4 regions of the Blautia segnis genome follow, and region 4 is predicted to be linked to each of the others. Evidence: riboswitches for the same ligand, from Rfam matches in the RefSeq annotation. Region 4 holds a riboswitch; each other region holds the start of a gene.
What was found. Region 4 has a riboswitch for cyclic di-GMP ahead of H8S54_RS18380 (hypothetical protein). Riboswitches for the same ligand answer to the same signal wherever they lie in the genome.
Positions count from the first base shown of each region.

Region 1: another riboswitch for cyclic di-GMP. It lies ahead of H8S54_RS18085 (response regulator); the one in region 4 lies ahead of H8S54_RS18380 (hypothetical protein).
Region 2: another riboswitch for cyclic di-GMP. It lies ahead of H8S54_RS19295 (response regulator); the one in region 4 lies ahead of H8S54_RS18380 (hypothetical protein).
Region 3: another riboswitch for cyclic di-GMP. It lies ahead of H8S54_RS17145 (ABC transporter substrate-binding protein); the one in region 4 lies ahead of H8S54_RS18380 (hypothetical protein).

Region 1 is NZ_JACOOT010000009.1:80,248-83,458, forward strand. It holds gene H8S54_RS03790 (LysR family transcriptional regulator) at 1-145, shown strand, start outside; gene H8S54_RS03795 (hypothetical protein) at 218-838, opposite strand; gene H8S54_RS03800 (YhcH/YjgK/YiaL family protein) at 989-1,444, opposite strand; gene H8S54_RS18085 (response regulator) at 1,589-1,963, opposite strand; cyclic di-GMP riboswitch class I at 2,388-2,463, opposite strand; tRNA gene H8S54_RS03810 (tRNA-Arg) at 2,615-2,686, shown strand; gene H8S54_RS03815 (DUF4869 domain-containing protein) at 2,796-3,211, shown strand, end outside.
Region 2 is NZ_JACOOT010000010.1:31,787-34,997, forward strand. It holds gene H8S54_RS04200 (glycoside hydrolase family 3 N-terminal domain-containing protein) at 1-906, shown strand, start outside; cyclic di-GMP riboswitch class I at 1,132-1,207, shown strand; gene H8S54_RS19295 (response regulator) at 1,383-1,781, shown strand; gene H8S54_RS04210 (substrate-binding periplasmic protein) at 1,834-2,649, shown strand; gene H8S54_RS04215 (ATP-binding protein) at 2,633-3,211, shown strand, end outside.
Region 3 is NZ_JACOOT010000039.1:175,678-178,888, reverse strand. It holds gene H8S54_RS17155 (glucosaminidase domain-containing protein) at 1-1,019, shown strand, start outside; gene H8S54_RS17150 (helix-turn-helix domain-containing protein) at 1,301-1,618, shown strand; cyclic di-GMP riboswitch class I at 1,760-1,835, shown strand; gene H8S54_RS17145 (ABC transporter substrate-binding protein) at 1,935-3,211, shown strand, end outside.
Region 4 is NZ_JACOOT010000039.1:59,891-63,101, reverse strand. It holds gene H8S54_RS16645 (threonine/serine exporter family protein) at 1-1,123, shown strand, start outside; gene H8S54_RS19210 (DUF6783 domain-containing protein) at 1,339-1,443, opposite strand; gene H8S54_RS19205 (DUF6783 domain-containing protein) at 1,414-1,494, shown strand; cyclic di-GMP riboswitch class I at 1,541-1,616, shown strand; gene H8S54_RS18380 (hypothetical protein) at 2,008-2,250, shown strand; gene H8S54_RS16635 (response regulator) at 2,226-2,486, shown strand; gene H8S54_RS16630 (ATP-binding protein) at 2,520-3,211, shown strand, end outside.

The sequences.
Region 1 (3,211 bases), on a different contig from region 4:
TCCCCTTAATCCGCCTGTTCGCGTAAAAATTGGAATGGTCTGGAAAAAGGGAAAATACATCAGCGGAGATATGCAGAAATTCCTGAACTTTACCAGGATGTACTACAGGGAACATCCGCTGACGCAGAAGAGTTCTGCGCCGTAAAGTTAATCATCAGAATACAAAAAGATACTACTTACCAGTAATATACTCATAAGTAGTATCTTTCCAATTTTACTAAATAAAGTACTCAATAACCTCTTCCACCGGCACTCTGGTTTTCTCATTATAAACCAGCACAGCCTCCCGGGCATTTACTTTTCCAAGGGCATACAGGACGTCTTCTTCACGGTTGAAATACCGGAAAGGCACTTCCCGGTTGTATGCTCTTGGATGTTCCAGATCAATGAGGATATCTTTTTCCTCGTAAGGCTCATCCCAATAATAAGGATCAAACAGCAAAATACTGCCGTCCTTCACTCCGGTAAGGAGCACATAATGGGGTTCATCCAGAAACAGTCTTACCACGGCTGCCCCGCCATGACTCAGTGCCTGGTTAATCCTGCTCCCCGGACCTATGTACACCTCAGATCCCGACAAATATTCACTGCTTACCGTCATCATCCCAAGGTTCCCAAACTCATTCAGCCAATTGGAAAGAAACATCATGGCCGCCCTGGATGTACCTCTTTTTCCCGGAATGCCTTCTTTGCTGTAGCAGTCCAGACAGTAAAGCATGGTATTTCGGATCACCTCCGGCGGAATCTCATCCCTGTCAAACAGATAAATAATCGCATTCAACATGGATGTGGGTCCGCAGTCATATTCTGAAATCTGATAATGCAATGGATTTTTCACGATTTATGCCCCCTCTTTTGTACAACTCCTCAAATAATATGTCATTATAAAAATGCTACTTACAAGCATGATACTTATAAGCAGCATATTATATGGTTCCTGTTTTTTCAATAAGAAATTATATTGTATTTCCCTTCCGTCACAAACAGCTTATTTCACTGGAATCTTAAACACAATTTTCTTCGCAGGTGCCGGCTCGTCTGCTGCAACTCCTGGCATGTGTCCGTCATCCGGTGCATAGAAGCCGAACATTCCCGGCTCCAGTACCGTATACCCCTGCCATGGACCAGCCACATAAAGAATAGAATCACTCTCCGGTGTCATGTCATTCCCCACTGTAAGGTTCCGCAAAGAAGCCCAGTAGATTTTCTCTTTTCCCTCTATTAGATACTGTAAATCACAATATTTCTTGTGGGATTCCATCTGTGAGCCCTCTAACGGTCTTGTAGTATAACTCTGCACAGAGGCAAACACACCATTTTCCAGATCATATCTGCCCGCCGGAAGATTTTCCTTCTTCTGCTTCTCAATAAATGCCAGAACCATGTCTGCATACTCCTGCAAATCTCCATAAAGATGCAGCTTGTCCGCATAATCTGTAATCATAAAAACTTCCCCCTCCATTTTTTACTTGACTGCTTCATCATCGCAGTCCTCTGTTTTTCAGGTAATTTGATTATATCAGTTTAAATGGATTCGCGCCATTACATTTTGCTTGACTTCTGATTTTCTTTTCGAGAAAATACGTCTCTACAGCCACCGTCTCAGCACATCCCTGAGCCGTGTCATATCCAGAGGTTTGGAGATGTGTTCGTTCATGCCTGCGTTTTTGGCAAGCAAAATGTCTTCTGCGAAAGCATTGGCTGTCATGGCTACAATGGGGATGGTTTTTCCGTCCTGTTTGTGGAGAGAACGGATTGCTGCCGCCTGCCTGTTCTCCCCTTCAGTCCATGCCAGCGGAGAAATTGCTATGGATTTAAACTGCTTCTCATTCATTGTGCAGTACTCGAACCGGTAAATATCCTCCGGCTTTTTCAGCCTGCTCCTGATATTTTCCGGGGAAAAGGCCTCTTCCAGGGTAAGCTCACTGGAAACCGTCTTAAACTTAGACGCCATAGCTGCCACAATTTGATCACCTGGCTGACAAGCTTAAGATTCTCCTGCATCTGCATTTCGCCCTTACCGCTGATATATCGAAACCGATCATTTTCAATATAAGCACAGTTTTTTCCATAAACCACATTTTTCAGTGATCCAGAGGTTCTGTTCATAAATTCCTCATAGCTGTACCCAAGATTATGCAGGAAAAATTCACTGATATAAGCAATCGTCAAATTTTCATCATAATATCCTGCAATAAAACCAACGGCGTGATTGTGGTAAATTGTTGATTGTATTGCAGAATAGGCTTCCTCACTAAGCTACGGTTCCTCAACGGAATACAAAAGTTCCTCTTTATATAACTGTTTCTTCATTTTCACTCTACTCCATCTATATAAAAAAACACATACTGCAGCATTCGCCATAGTATGTGATCCTATCCTGATTATTCTGCAGCTGGCTGCCATTTTACAGGCCCTATAGTTTTGCGTCACAGTCTTTCGACTGCTTTGCCCATTTATAGATTTGTTTAGAACATTGTATACAATATCTCTCTTAATTGCAATTGTTTTTCAACAGGTTTCCTAATTTATTTTTATCCGTTTTGCCATTTCCTCACGAAAGAAAAACCTTGTAATTTGTTTCTAAATATAGTACAATTGTACCTACAGATTTGTCCTGTTAGTTTAACGGATAAAACAAGCGCCTCCTAAGCGCTAGCTGTGGGTTCGATTCCCGCACGGGACGCTTATCTAGGAAAGCGGGTGAAACTCCAACGGAGGTGTTGGAATTTCACTCGCTTTTTGTTTTTCCCAGACTGACAGCTCAAAATTTATATCTGCATCGGAGGCATTATATGCTGACAATCATATACGGAGACGAACCGCAAAGTATTTACAATACGAATGTTTATTTTAAAAATACTTATGATCCGGAATGGTTTGAAACAGAACTTGCCAGAAAAATGGTTGAAGATATTGATCACTCAAATATTTTAAGCAGTGAATGTATTAGCAGTCCTGTTCTGGGACAAATCCCACCAGAAAGATTATCTGGCGGAGTCAAGACTTTGTTATTGATTCTAAATGAGCCAGACAAAATTTTTAATGCATCTGCATGTGGTGATAATTGCGCAAAATGGCTGTTAGAAATTGGAAAGATCAAGGACATAACAATTAATCTCAGGCATATGATGGACTTTGGAAAAAATACTGCCTTTGAAATAAAAGTAAAAAACGGAGGCGAACTTGTCCATTCCATGCGTGAACTGCT
Region 2 (3,211 bases), on a different contig from region 4:
CAGACAGCAGCCATGGATTCTGTGGGAAAAGTGGCTACACTTGATTTCGATGGACCAGCAGCAATTAATAACAACTTTACAGGAGTTGGTTCTATTGGATTTCCAATTGAAGTTGTGGTTGCTTCCACATGGAATAAGGAACTTGCACAGGCCTGGGGTGAATACATGGGCAAGATCAGTCAGGAAATGGGTGCAGAGGGCTGGTATGCACCAGGTATGAATACTCATAGAACTGCATTTGGAGCAAGAAACTATGAATACTTTTCAGAAGATGGAGTTCTTGCAGGAAATATGGGAGCAAAAGCAGTAGAAGGAGCAAGAAAATATGGAGTTTATTCTTATATCAAACATTTTGCTCTGTATGAGGGAAATGCAAAGATGGTAAGTGTCTGGTCAAATGAGCAGGCAATCCGGGAAATCTATCTGAAACCATTTGAAATTTCTGTAAAACAGGGTGGCGCAAATGCGGTTATGGTTTCCTGGAGCTTCCTTGGAGATAAATGGACTGGAGAAAGCAGTAACCTTATGAATACAGTTCTCAGAGATGAATGGGGATTCAGGGGAATGGCGCTTACAGACTTCTTCCGAAACAATGGTCATGGATTTATGAATGCAGATGCAGCTTTGGCGAATGGAGTAGATGCAATGTTGTCCACATTCAACGGAGAAGAGAACAATGTAGCCAATCCGGAGCATCCAACATCTGTACTTCAGATGAGGAATGCCTGCAAAAATGTCATGTATACAGTTGTAAGCAGCTGGGCTTATGATGGAGAACATGAAGAAACAGGTATGGAAAACTGGAAAAAAGCAGGAATTGGTATCGACATTGTAATAGCACTTTTCATGGCAGGAATGGAAGTACTGGTAATCAGAGGATATAAGAAAAGAAAGAATGCTGAATAAGGATGAAAGTGGGATGGAATCAAAGCTTCGGTTACCTATACAGGTGACAGAGACGGAGCTGAGGTTGTTCAGACGTATGTAAGAAAAGTAGAAGAACAGTTCGAGTATATGTATCGGCTGTTCTTTTTTTATTTTCGAACGTTAAAACGGTAATGTTTATCTTGTGTATAGTAGAACATTAGAGTATAATAAAACCAGTTTTTTGCATAAGTTTAAAAGCCATAATAAGGAAATCGGCAAACCAGATGAAAATCTGGGACGCAAAGCTACAGGGCCTGTAAAATGGCAGCCAGTTGCATGAAATGAGATGCACTGTCTGTTTGACAGTGCTTTTTTGCGGAATGACTTATCAACAGAAGATGAAAGGAAAATTATGAAATTGAAAAAAATATTTGGTGTATCTGTTGTAACTGTGCTGTTATGTCTTACGGGCTGTACGAATAAAAAAGCTTATTTATGAAGAACGGCTGAATCAGATGGATGAAGTGACCCATCAGATGTTTTTAAATCTGGAAGATGTTATGGGCACAAAATGGGATTATGTCCAGGTACAATTCATGTGCTTTATCATTCTGTTTGCAGTTGTTGCGGCAGTTTGTGTAATTACAGCTATCGTAACAGTGCTTAGAAAAAAACAGAGTGAAGCAATTGAAGTTGAAAGAGAAAATAACACAAAACTGGAAACAATCAATAAGACGATTCCAATCATTGCCATGACTGCCAATGCATTTTCGGAGGATATCCAGTATTCCTTTGCGGCTGGTATGAACGTACATATTTCAAAACCGGTTGAGATGAAGGTACTGGAAAAGACAATCAGAAGCATAAAATTCGTGGGGGTATCGAACCGCAGGTCACTGAACAGTGACAAATGAAAAGTAACCAGACATAAAAAAATCGAAAAGGATAGTTAGGAATAGATAGAAAATGAAAGGAAAAAGAGTGATTGCAGGCATACTGCTTGCGGGAATTTTAGCAGTCACCCTGGCAGGGTGTAAAAACACAGATAACACGAAGGAAGAAACCGAAAAGCCTGTTATTACCCTCGGCAGCGACAACTATCCACCATACAATTATCTGAATGAGGATGGTGTACCGACGGGAATTGATGTAGAACTGGCTACAGAAGCTTTCAAAAGAATGGGATATCAGGTGGAGGTTGTCCAGATCAACTGGGAGAAGAAAAAAGAAATGGTGGAAAGCGGAGAGATTGACTGTATCATGGGCTGCTTTTCCATGGAAGGGCGTCTTGATGATTACCGCTGGGCGGGACCATATATAGCAAGCCGTCAGGTGGTTGCGGTAAATGAGAATAGTGATATCTATACACTGAGTGACCTGGAGGGAAAGAACCTGGCTGTTCAGTCCACAACCAAACCGGAAGGCATCTTTCTGAACCGGACGGATGAGAGAATCCCAAAGCTGGGCAATCTGATCAGCCTGGGACACAGGGAGCTGATCTATACGTTTCTGGGAAAAGGATATGTAGATGCAGTCGCCGCACATGAGGAATCTATTGTTCAGTATATGAAAGATTATGATGCAAGCTTCCGTATTCTGGAAGAGCCTTTGATGATCACTGGAATAGGTGTTGCTTTTGCAAAAGATGATGACAGAGGAATCTGTGAACAGATGAGCCAGACACTGGAAGAAATGCGTCAGGATGGCACATCCTTGAAAATTATTGAAAAATATCTGGATGATCCCCAGAAGTATCTGGAGGTGGATGATCTTGGATATTAAGAAAAAAGAAAAACGAATCCAGCTGCTCGGCGGTCTGATTGGAATCTGTGTGGCTGTAGCCTCTCTGTTTTATTTCTTTCACGCAGAAAAAGAGGAAGCAGAGAAAAGAATGGTGGAGATTGTAAACTATGTGAAAGTGCAGTGCTCCACCTACACCCATTATAATGAATCTTCAGAATCCAAAAGTCTTCTCCGTGCCATTGAAAGTGCCAGACAGATGAGTACAAATATCGACATGGAAACAGAAAATGATGGTCAGCTAAGTCAGGAGTTCCTGAAAGAAAATCTGCAGACTCTCTGGGTGGATGGTATCATTGTACTGGATACAGAGGGAAAGATAGACTGTGAATACAGCACGGATGAATCTCTGGCCAATGAAATTACGGCATATCTGCAAAAAGATATTATTATGGATTTTGCCGGATATGAAGAAAGATCTTATTCAGAACGGTTTGCCAGGGAAGACGGATCCTATATTGATGTTGCAGCCTGTGCCAGAAAAGATGCACCGGGTATTGTGGCAATCTACTATTACACACCTCCTGAATTTGCCAGAAATTAT
Region 3 (3,211 bases), 120 kb from region 4:
TTGATTCCATGGAAGAGGGCGTGAAGGGCTATTTTGAGTTTATCCAGCTGGAACGGTACCGGAACCTGCAGGGGATCCGGGATCCGCAGGAATATCTGGAAACCATCCGTGCTGACGGGTATGCCACTTCTTTTTCCTATGTAGAGAACTGCATGAAGGTGATCCGTCAGTATGAACTGACAAGATTTGATGAAGGAGGATGTGAGACTATGGCAAAGACTGCTGAGAGTGTTCTGGATGTGATGAGGGGCTGGCTGGGGTTCAGTGAGGCCAATGGAAAGTTTAAGGAGATTATTGACCTGTATAACAGTGTGAAGCCGCTTCCCAGAGGATATGCAGTGCAGTATTCAGATGAATGGTGTGATACCTGTGTGTCTGCCGCAGGGATCAAGGCGGGATGCAGTGAGCTGATCGGCAGGGAGTGCGGCGTTGAGGAGCATGTGAAGATTTTTAAAAAGCTGGGGATCTGGATTGAGGATGGTACCATCACGCCGGAGCCGGGGTATGTGATTGTCTATAACTGGGATAAGGCAGCACAGCCGAATGATGGGTACAGTGATCATATCGGTTTTGTGGAGAAGGTTTCCGGCGGAATGGTAACTGCTATTGAAGGTAACCGGGGTGAAAAGGTTGACAAAAGGGTGCTCCCTTTGGGATGGGGATATATCCGCGGGTATGCGGCTCCGCGGTATGAGAAGGCTGCGAATGAAACCGGCGGGAATACCGGTACAGGAAAGAAGAGTGTGGAAGCTGTGGCGAAGGAAGTGCTTGCCGGAAAGTGGGGGAACGGTGAGGACAGAAAGAAGAGACTGCAGGCTGCAGGATATGATTATGGGGTAGTGCAGGCGAAGGTGAATGAGCTGGTGAAAGGCAGTGGGAAAAAGAGTGTGGAAGCTGTGGCAAAGGAAGTTATTGCCGGAAAGTGGGGGAACGGCGCGAACAGGAAGAAGAAACTGCAGGCTGCGGGATATGATTATGGGGCAGTGCAGAAACGGGTGAATGAAATGTTGAAGAAATAGGGAATGGACCTGCTGTTGTCTGTAGAGAAATCTGCGGATGACGGCAGGCTTATTTTTTTGTTTGAGGTTTCAAACTTTTATGTGACAAACATAACTGTCTGTGCTATTATAAAAACGATATAAGCGAAAATGACTTTTGCGGAAACGAAAGTATCTTTATATTTTTTTTACCGGTATACTTCCTATAATGGGAATGAATACTTGCAAAGTTGATTACTAATATTTTTCTATTATTACAGGTACAATAAGAACATGTAATAGCGGAAATGAGGTATAGTTACTTGCAGATAGAGAAGTATATTGCGGATAAAATAACATCTTTATGTGAAAAGCGTGATATCAGTAAATACAGATTATCGCAGCTGTCGGGAATTTCCCAGTCGTCACTGGGAAGAATCATGGCGCAGGAAAACCTGCCGTCGCTGATCACACTTGAAAAAATATGTACAGCTTTGGGCGTGACATTATCGCAGTTTTTTCAGGAAGGTAATTCAGAGAATCTGACAGAAAAACAGAAAGAAGTTCTAGGGATATGGAACGATCTGAGTACAAATGAGCAGGAAACAGTGATGTCAATGCTGCGTGGACTTCGGAAGTAGGAGAACAGTTCGAGTATATGTATCGGCTGTTCTTTTTTTGTTTTTGAACGTTAAAACGGTAATTTTTTTCTTGTGCATAGTAGAACGTTAAAGTATAATAAAATCAGTTTTTTTGCATAAGTTTAAAAGCTATATCTATAATAAGGAAATCGGCAAACCAGATGAAAGTCTGGGACGCAAAGCTACAGGGCCTGTAAAATGGCAGCCAGTTGCATAAAATGAGGTGCACTGTCTGTCTGACGGTGCTTTTTTACGGTGTTATTTCATAGGCGTAACAATAATGATTTTATCAGGAAAGAATGAGGAAAATAAAAGTATGAAAAAGGCAAAACGTTGTCTGATTGCAGTGGTGTCAGGTGTACTTGTAGCATCTGCTGTCTTGTCTGGATGTGGACAGTCAAAGAAAGAAGTATCTAAAAATGATGATCATCTTACCGTTTATCTGTGGGAAAATCGTTTGATGAAAAATATTGCACCCTATATCCATGAACAGTTTCCTGATCAGGATATTGAATTTATTATTGGGAACAATGATACCGATTTATACAGTTATTTTAAAGAACATGATGAATTGCCGGATATCATAACAGTACGTCGATTCTCTGGAACAGATGCACAGGACTTACAGCCTTATCTTATGGATTTTGCTTCTTATGATGTTGTTTCCAAGTACTATTCTTATGCGGTGCAATATTATAAGAATGCGGAGGATGAAATCCAGTGGCTGCCAATCTGTGGTATTCCGCAGACGATCATTGCCAACAAAACACTGTTTGATCAGTATGGCATAAAGATTCCAGAAAATTATGAGGAATATGTACAGGCCTGTCAGCAGTTTTATGATAATGGCATAAAACCGTATTCCATGGATCTTGGTGAAGACTGGTCTAATAATGAAATCATCCAGGCAGCGGCAATCGGTGAGTTTACAAGCCTGGATGGTATGGAATGGCGAAACGGTGCAGAGACTGCAGCGGATGAAGTAAAGTTTGATGATACATTATGGAAACGTATTTTTTCAGAAACCAGTCAGTTTCTTAAGGACTCGCACTTTGGTAAAGAAGATATCAATATTGACATCAATACAGGAACCCAGATGTTTGTCGAGGGAAAATCAGCAATGTTTCATGGACATCCGACGGTTATGCAGCAGCTGCAGAAACAGATGGATGCAGATCTGATCCGTATTCCTTACTTTTCACAGACATCGGATGAATCCTATGTGTACATGACTCCGTCCTTAAACATTGCATTTAACAAAAACCTGGAAAAAGACCGGGAGAAACTGGATACTGCACTGGATGTGCTGGATTGTATGATTTCAGAAGAGGGGCAAAAGCTGATTGCGGATGGAAGCGGTGTTATTTCATTGAATACAGATGTTCCAACCATGATGCAGGATGTGCCTGGACTGGAAGAGGAAATTAATAATAATGCTGTTTATATCCGGTATTCCGCTCAAAAATCATTTGATGCAAGTCTTGAGGCTGTTCACGGATTACTGTCAGGGGAAATGGATGAAACACAGGCTTATGATACTTTTTGTAGTGCAATGAATCGTAAAGATCCAGAAGAAAAAGCAACGGTGAATTT
Region 4 (3,211 bases):
TACCTGTACCGCAGATATCGGACTGATGTCCATTGAGTACACCTGTTTTGACGGGGAAAACGGCTTTACCCAGTCTTTATGCCTTACCAATACAGGGGTGAATACGTCAAAGCTGAACCGGCTGGAGCATTTTATCCGTAACTTTGAAACAGAGGGAAAAAACATGTCCGGGGAAGAGCTTCACAGCTATCTGGATGAGATTGAAAGGATCCATGGCCTTTATTCCCCGGCAGCCCTGGGACTGGCTGCCGCCATTGCATGCTGTGGATTTACCTTTCTTTTAGGCGGAGGACCAGTAGAGATGTTTTGTGCTTTTATTGGAGCAGGACTTGGAAATTTCCTTCGCTGCAAGCTGACCAAGCATCATTTTACTTTGTTTCTGGGTATTGTTACATCTGTCTCCCTGGCATGCTTTGTATATGCAGGATTATTAAAATTAGGGGAAATCCTGTTTGGGATTTCCATTCAGCATGAAGCAGGATATATCTGTGCCATGCTTTTTATCATCCCTGGCTTCCCCTTTATTACCAGCGGAATCGACCTGGCAAAGCTGGATATGCGTTCTGGTATGGAAAGGCTTACTTATGCACTGATTATTGTCCTGGTAGCCACTATGTCTGCCTGGATCATGGCCATGCTTCTTCACTTACAGCCGGTGGATTTTATAAAGATCCATATGTCTGCTGCAATGTGGATTCTCACACGGCTTATTGCAAGCTTTTTCGGCGTGTTCGGTTTCTCCATCATGTTTAACAGTCCGGTAAGGCTTGCCTGTTCTACGGCAGTACTTGGTGCAATTGCAAATACCCTGCGGCTGGAGCTTGTGGATCTCGCCACCTTACCTCCGGCAGTGGCCGCATTTATCGGAGCTCTGACAGCTGGGCTTCTGGCCTCCCTTCTGAAAAATAAGGTGGGCTATCCAAGGATTTCCGTGACAGTGCCTTCTATTGTGATCATGGTACCGGGGCTTTATTTATACCGTGGATTTTATAACCTTGGAATCATGTCCTTATCCCTTTCCGCATCCTGGTTTGCAGCTGCGCTTCTGATCATTGCAGCACTTCCGCTGGGACTGATCTTTGCAAGGATTTTGACAGATAAGGCGTTTCGGTATTGTACCTGACTTGAATTGCAAACAGGTGCAAGCTGCTAAACCGGTCCGGCAAAAGGAGGTGGCTGATATGTTAAGTATGATTTCCTATGCTGAAGAAAACGGCGAAAAAAAGGCGAAAACCGCTTAGGGACGCTTATGAATATGATAGAGAAGTATATTGCGGATAAAATAACATCTTTATGTGAAAAACGTGATATCAGTAAATACAGATTATCACAGTTTTTTCAGGAAGGTAATTCGGAGAATCTGACAGAAAAACAGAAAGAAGTTCTAAGGGTTTGAAAAATCATTCCTGCAATCTGCACGCCCCACTTTGCGGTATATTTCACCCGAATTCGGCCTACGTAGCCCGGATGTTTTCCTTGTGCAAAGCGGAGTAAGGGGGTATAATAAAATCAGTTTTTTGTATAATTTTAAAAGCTATAATAAGGAAATCGGCAAACCAGATGAAAATTTGGGACGCAAAGCTACAGGACCTGTAAAATGGTAGCCAGTTGCATAAAGTGAGGTGCACTGTCTGTTTGGCAGTGCTTTTATTATAACATGAATTATTAATAGTACATGATAGGTAATTGCGAAACAAGTTCGCAATCCTGATTAAAAAGCGGTAAGAATCCTGCAACGCAGAATTCTTAAGATGAAAAGTAGGTGCTTTTAAATTTAGACATGACTAAAAGACTTCCCAGATAAACTGCGAAGTCATGAGATGGATGCTTTTGTATCTCTGGAGGAATCCATCTGGTCTGAATAGGGAATATCTTCGGTTACTACTATTGGCAAATCGGGCATATATTTTGCAATAAATAAAGAGTCCTTTTTTTAAGGCAGATCTGTATAAGAAGTACTTTACGCTTGAGTATAATCGGAGTCTTACAGGCGGAGAAAAATCCTGGGTGAAAGAAAAACTTACGGGTATGCTGGCAGAATATATCTCTTATGCCAAAGACTGTCTGGGGAATCAGACACTGAAATTTAAGATACAGGACTGCAATGATTATGATGAAATGCTTCAGGCACTGATATATGATAACGATCAAGACTTCAAGAGTGTTCCACTTACAAATATACTCGTACTTTTAAGAAAGGCAAGAAAAGCAGAAGCTGTCGCAAAATGTCATCGGGAACTTATGATCTGATACTTATGGATATCCAGATGCCAAACATGGATGGCTATCAGGCAACCCAGTGTATCCGGCATTTAAATGATAAAAAGAAGGCAGAGATCCCGATCATTGCCATGACAGCAAATGCTTTTGAGGAAGACAAAAAAAGAGCATTTGATGCGGGCATGAATGAACATATAGCGAAACCCATTGATATTGAGAAACTGAGAGTGGCCATTCTTTCTGTATTGAATAAACAGAAAAACTGACAGACTGGGAAGAACAACAGCAGGATAATAAAGATGAAAAGAATAAATAAAAAGATAGGAAAAAATAAGAATAAAAGATTATGTTTGAGCATTTTTGCAATTATTATGCTGCTTTTTGTATCAGCTTCTGTTTATGCGTCGGAGATAAAAAGTGACGGGGAAACAACTCAGGCAATGGAAGAAGAAAATAAAACCGTGAGAGTCGGGTATTTTCCATATTCCAATTTTCAGGAAGGCGGTTCCGGGGAACACAAGCAGGGAGCAGGCTATGAGTATCTTCAGAAAATTTCTTATATAACCGGCTGGAAGTATGAATATGTCTATGCTTCCTTTAAAGAGTGCCTGGATATGCTGGAAGCTGGAGAAATAGATATACTTGGAAATGTCAGTTATACACAGGAAAGAGCAGAAGCTATCAATTTTTCTTCTTATGAGGAGCTAACGGAACGATACTGGATCTATACCAGGGAGGACCATGCGGACCTTACGGATGGTGATCTAAAGCAGATAAATGGCTGCCGTATCGGTGTTGCAGATGGAAGCTATCAGAAAGAACTTCTGGAAAAATGGCTGGACAGCAATCAGATCCAGGCAGAGGTTGTTGCCTGTAAAGGCTATGATGAAATGATAGAAAAACTGGATGCAGATGAACTGGAGGCTCTTGTGATTCCGGCACTGTCTGTCAACAGCGATTTTATTGCCATTGCCAATATCGGGGCAAGTGA